2 regions of the Shewanella sp. S23-S33 genome follow, and region 2 is predicted to be linked to the other one. Evidence: predicted binding sites of a transcription regulator. Region 2 holds the regulator's gene; the other holds the start of a gene.

Region 1 (3,172 bases), on a different contig from region 2:
AACTCAACGGCGCAGCTGATAAGGGCGCCGGTTTTCATATTATGTAGCTGAGTTAATGCTTTAAGATCAATATGTTTATCGGTCGAGGCTAAGTCTATCGCTTGGCCTCCACACATACCACGATAACCTGAGGCTTTGGCTAATACTCTTACCATAGCAATATGTTGTTCGCTGCTGATCCCTGGTACGGTTTCGGTGACAATTTCAAAGGCTAAGGTTTGCAGAGCATCCCCCGCTAAAATGGCCGTCGCTTCATCAAAGGCAATATGCACGGTCGGCTGGCCACGACGGAGCTCGTCATCGTCCATGGCGGGTAAATCGTCGTGGATTAATGAATAAGCATGGATACATTCAATAGCTGCGGCGCAAGCATCTAACTTTTCAAGTTCGACCCCAAACATGCGTCCTACACTGTATACGAGGAACGGTCGAATGCGCTTCCCTCCCAATAAGGCACCGTAAGTCATAGCGGCTTTTAATTGGGGAGCTGTATCTTCAAGCGTACTAAAACGCTGTTTTAATTGATCATCAACTCGTTGTTGATATTCTTGAATGGTACTGACTAACACGCTTATTCGCCCTCAACGGCATAGGGGGATAGGGGCGCATTTTCGTCTTGTTTCAGTAAAATGGCCACTTTTTGTTGGGCTTGTTCGAGTTTTGCTTGGCTATTTCGAACGAGATTGATGCCACGTTCAAATTGTTTTAACGCGTCATCGAGGGAGATATCGCCTTGTTCTAGATCGGCAACGATGCGTTCAAGTTCGCCAAGGGATTCTTCAAAACTAAGATTTTCGGGTTTCTTCGCCACGTTCAGGTTTCCTTTGATTTAGCGGACACAAGGTATATCAGGGCGGCGTAAGGGTCAAATTCAGACTAAAGATATTTGCTCAATAGCACGCTTTGTTACTGAAATTTTTCCAGAAAATATAAATTGTCGCTAAACTTGCTTAGTGTGTGTCCGATAACTGACAATAGTATCATCATTTGTATGGTAATTTTTAACTGGATAAACAAGGCTCGTATGTGTGTCGGTGGGATTATCTTATTCGGTAGAATAACTGAGTGTTCTTGCTTACCCAGAGTAAGTATTATGTCGTTTATTACGAAAATTGAGGAGCCGTTGTGGATTTAGCAACAATAATCGGAATTGTGGGAGCCTTTGGTTTTATTCTCGGCGCTATGGTGACCAGTGGCGGCTTGATGATTTTCGTTGATGTGCCCTCGATCCTGATTGTGTTCGGTGGGTCCTTCTTCGTGGTAATGATGAAGTTCACTCTTAAACAGTTTTTAAGCGCCGTTAAAATTGCTTTGAAAGCTTTTGTATTTAAGATTGATAAACCAGAAGATTTGATTGAACAGTCAGTCACTATGGCGGATGCTGCCCGTAAAGGGGGGTTTTTGGCATTAGAAGAAGCGCAAATTAGCAATACTTTTATGCAAAAGGCTGTCGATATGTTAGTCGATGGTCATGATGGTGAAGTAGTGCGTGCAGCTCTAGAGAAGGATATCGCTTTAACGGAAGAACGTCATCGGACGGGGATTGGCATATTTAGAGCCTTTGGCGATGTTGGCCCAGCAATGGGCATGATAGGTACGCTTGTGGGTCTTGTGGCCATGCTATCTAACATGTCAGATCCTAAATCTATTGGTCCCTCGATGGCCGTTGCTTTGTTAACCACATTATACGGCGCTATGGTCGCTAACATGGTTTGCTTGCCTATCGCGGATAAGCTAACAATTAGGATGGGAGAAGAAATGCTTAACCGTAATCTTATTATGGATGCGGTATTGGCGATTCAAGACGGACAAAACCCTAGGGTGATTGAAGGCTTCTTGAAAAATTATCTGGCTGAGAAAAATCGCAAAATAGATACAACGGACGGAGAGTAGCCAATGGCTAAGGCTAAGTGCAACTGTCCACCGCCCGGAGCACCGATGTGGCTTGCAACATTTGCCGACTTGATGTCGCTGTTGATGTGCTTCTTCGTGTTGTTATTGTCATTTTCTGAAATGGACGTGATGAAGTTTAAGCAGATCGCGGGCTCAATGAAGTATGCCTTTGGTGTGCAAAATAAGGTGGAAGTTAAAGACATCCCGAAAGGGACTTCTGTCATTGCCTTAGAATTTAGACCCGGTCGTCCCGATCCGACTCCGATTGAAATCATTAACCAGCAAACGAATGAAATGACTGAACCTGTATTGGATTTCCAAGCGGGTGAAGACGATAGTGCGGGCGGCGTGCAGCAGCAAAATGGTTCTCAGCGGGGTGGCGAAGCGAGTGCAACGGCGCAAGAAGTGGCCGATGCGGTTAAAGCGGAAGCGGCAGCGGCACAAGAAAAGATCAATCAGCAAGTGAAGAAGATGGCGCAGGAGCTCAATAAAGAGATCACCGATGGAGCGATTGAAATTGAGTCATTAGGTCAGCAGATTATTATTCGTATACGTGAGAAGGGGTCGTTTGCTTCTGGCTCAGGCTTCCTGCAGCCTCGATTTAAACCTGTGGTGCGCTCAGTCGGCGAATTGTTAAAAGATGTGCCAGGTGTCATCACAGTGTCAGGTTACACGGATGATATGCAAATAAGCGATGAGCTCTATAGTTCTAATTGGGATTTATCCAGCAAACGTGCCGTGGCAGTGGCCCATGAGTTAGTGCAGGTCAGCGGCTTTGATTCTAATCGAATGAAAGTGGTTGGTATGGCGTCTAACAATCCGATTGTGCCTAACGATTCTCCGGAAAATCGTGCCCGTAACCGCAGGGTTGAAATTGCTATTGAGCAAGGTAAAGCTAAGGAGTCTGAAGAAATTCAGATCGGTAATTCGCCTTAAGTGTTTAGATACTTTCCCAATCTAAAACCGCAATAATCTTGCGGCTTTTTTATTGAGCTAATGTGGACTTTTCCCTTTTAGTTAACGTGTTATGCATCAAATCGCTGTGGTTGATTTAAATCCATTTGGGCTTTACGTTAATCACATTGAGTGTGTAATCCCTAAGTTTCCTTAACCATCCCTCAACGACTTAATTGTTAATGATTCATCTCAAATCACTTATTTTAAGCAGGGCAACTCAAACTATTCGAATAGGCTTTAGTGACATTATTTCAACCTAATTAGCTGCCGTGATTTAGTCATTAATACGCAATGAATACGCAATGAATACGCCATAAATGTG
Region 2 (3,172 bases):
TCAATATTATTTTTCTGAGCAATCTGACTTTCAATCATAGGTTGCTCACCAAATACCGTCAGCATAGAAACCAGATTACTTTCTACTTCCATTACTAGATCAATAACACGACGTATTATTTGTCCTGTTAAGTCTTGAAAATCTTGCGCCATCAAAATTTGATTAAGCAATTCACGTAATCGAGTCGAGTCATTTGCACTACGAGACATAAGGTCTTGTACATCGTGACAAAGGCCCTTAAATTCAGTCAGCGCTATCTCGCGTCGCATTAATCTGTCCCAAGATGGCATGACATTTTGAATATTTACGGTCACGGCATTAGCCAAAGGTAAACATTCTTCAACCGCATCCATGGTTTTATTTGCAGCTTGTTCGGTCATGTCAATAACGTAATTTAAACGTTGCTTGGCATCGGGGATCTCTGTATTGGCTAATTCAGCAAGACGATTATCAACTTGAAAATCCATCAGCGCACTATGAAGTTGCCGAGTTAATTTACCTACTTCTTCGAATAATTCTCGTTGCAGTGGAGCAGCAAGCTCCCGAAATAAATCATCTGCCTGACTTTGCTCACCTGCACTTAATAATTCAACTAAGTGCTGAGCTTGCTCGAGCGTGATGAGCCCTGATGTTTGTGACTTCATAGCTCATCCTTGCTCAAGCGAGTCGTTCGAATATTTTATCTAACTTCTCTTTCAGCGTTGCAGCGGTAAAAGGCTTAACCACATAACCATTCACTCCCGCTTGAGCGGCAGCAATAATCTGTTCACGTTTTGCTTCAGCAGTCACCATTAATACGGGTAAATGCTTCAGCGAATCATCAGCGCGAATTGCTTTTAACAGATCGATTCCTTGCATACCAGGCATATTCCAATCTGTAACAACAAAATCAAAATCCCCCTTTTGCAACATCGGCAGGGCTGTTGAGCCATCGTCTGCTTCTTGGGTGTTATTAAACCCCAAGTCTCGCAACAAGTTCTTGATGATACGCCTCATTGTCGAAAAATCGTCAACAATGAGAATCTTCATATTCTTGTCCAAGGTTTCCTCCGGTGAGCTGACATTCTGTGCTCGATTAATAATTATACTTATGTCCAGTGCTTGAGTTTAGCTTTCAATCGCAACATTGCCTGACTTAATATCTGGCTAACCCGCGATTCACTGACTTCAAGAATGGCGCCAATCTCTTTTAAATTCAATGCTTCATCGTAGTACAGGGATAACACTAATGCATCTCTTTCAGGCAATAATTTAATTGCCTCAACCAGAGCAGAATGAAATTGGTTCTCAGCTAATGCTTCAAATGAATCATCATCGGACCGATCACTCACTGTAAGTATATCCTGAGATACGCCTAAATCTTCTATCCCTATGATTTTTCCGACAGAAACATCGTTAAGAATATGATGGTACTCATCGAGCGTCATATCAAGTTTTTCTGCAATTTCTGTGTCGCGTGCATCACGGCCCAGTTCTTGCTCTAACTCATCAATAGCGTGTGCAACCTTACGATTGTTACGATGAACGGAACGAGGGACCCAGTCGCCACGACGAATTTCATCTAACATGGCTCCACGTATGCGTATGCCGGCGAAGGTTTCAAATTTCGCACCCTTGCCACCATCAAACTTGGATGATGCTTCTAGTAACCCCATCATCCCAGCTTGGAGTAAATCATCTAACTGCACAGATGCAGGTAGTCTGGCGAGTAAATGATGCGCAATTCTTTTAACCAACGGAGCATACTGTTCAACGATCGACGATTTATTGTCTAAACAAGTATACGCAGCGGCTTTATTCACTCGTTTTTTCCTCTTGAAAATCTGGTCGTTGTACTAAACGCTCAACGAAAAACTCCAAATGCCCACCAGGTTGCTGCGGCACAGGCCAGCTCAAAATTTTATTTGCCAATCCTTGATACGCAATCGCCGCTGGTGATTTAGGATAAGCTTCAACCACCAATTTTTGTTTACGAACAGATTTACGTAAATTTTCGTCAAATGGAATCGTGGCGACTAATTCAAGTGCAACATCTAAAAATCTGTCGGTCACTTTACTGAGTTTAGCAAATAATTCCATACCTTCGCGTAAACTACGCACCATATTGGCAACTATTTTAAAACGGAACACACCATGCTCACGGCTGAGAATTTTAATCAGGGCGTAGGCATCGGTAATCGAAGTGGGTTCATCACAAACAACGACTAACACATCCTGCGAAGCACGTGAGAAACTGAGCACCATATCTGAGATCCCAGCCGCAGTATCTACGACTAGAATATCAAACTGAGTCCGCATCTCACTAAATGCACGGATTAATCCAGCATGTTGCGCAGGGCTTAATTCCACCATCCCCTGTGTTCCTGAGGTGGCAGGTACTATGCCTATCCCCTTAGGACCACGCACGATAATATCGTCAAGCTCTGCATCACCAGAGAGAACATGAGAGAGGTTACGCTCGGCACGAATACCCAGCATGACGTCGACGTTTGCTAAGCCAAGGTCAGCGTCAAGTACCAAGACACGCTTGCCTTTTTCGGCTAATGCCACAGCAGTATTAATAGAAACGCTGGTTTTACCCACGCCTCCTTTACCACCAGTGACCGCGATTACTTTCACTTTTTCGTTATAGGGTTGATTCATCATACGTAAACCACTTGCTTGATCCAGGGTCATAAATCTACTCAAATGCACAGGCCATATTATCTGACCACGCTGTGTCTTGTAATGATTGTTGTTCTGTACTATCTAACGCTGCGAGTGCCTGCTGGGCTAAATCTAGGGTATCCGCAACTTTCATATCTTCAGGAACTCTTTGTCCATCAGTAATATAACTTAATGGTAATCCGTTTTGGATCAACACACTTAATGCCCCTGCTAACGACACAGATTCATCGAGTTTTGTGAGAACGACACCAGATAGGGGAATGCGTTTAAAATGATTGACTGCATCTTGCAGCACACGGCGCTGCCCTGTCGCAGACAGTACCAGATAACTGCGGATAGGTATCCTGCTATTTGCAGTTAAATTATCAAGTTGCTGGTAAAGGCGCATATCTCGCTGTCCCATGCCAGCCGTATCTATCAATACTAGCTTGCGATTCCTAAACTGATAGAGAATTTGCTCTAATTCATTTAGATCATGAGCTTGCTTTACTGGGCAGCCCATTAT

Evidence for each region. The regulator FliA, encoded in region 2, starts transcription of late flagellar genes. The targets are predictions, from matches to a motif close to CTAAAGNTNNNNNNNNNNNNGCCGATA.
Region 1: pomA (flagellar motor protein PomA) is a predicted target of FliA. The motif match lies at 941-967, and genes of this name have one in related genera.

Annotation. Positions count from the first base shown of each region.
Region 1 covers NZ_JBHFFD010000014.1:217,382-220,553, reverse strand. The annotation lists gene ispA ((2E,6E)-farnesyl diphosphate synthase) at 1-569, opposite strand, end outside; gene xseB (exodeoxyribonuclease VII small subunit) at 572-811, opposite strand; gene pomA (flagellar motor protein PomA) at 1,126-1,893, shown strand; gene ACHA99_RS04190 (flagellar motor protein MotB) at 1,897-2,829, shown strand.
Region 2 covers NZ_JBHFFD010000019.1:67,693-70,864, reverse strand. The annotation lists gene ACHA99_RS05340 (protein phosphatase CheZ) at 1-644, opposite strand, end outside; gene cheY (chemotaxis response regulator CheY) at 658-1,041, opposite strand; gene ACHA99_RS05330 (RNA polymerase sigma factor FliA) at 1,089-1,802, opposite strand; gene ACHA99_RS05325 (MinD/ParA family protein) at 1,795-2,676, opposite strand; gene flhF (flagellar biosynthesis protein FlhF) at 2,681-3,172, opposite strand, start outside.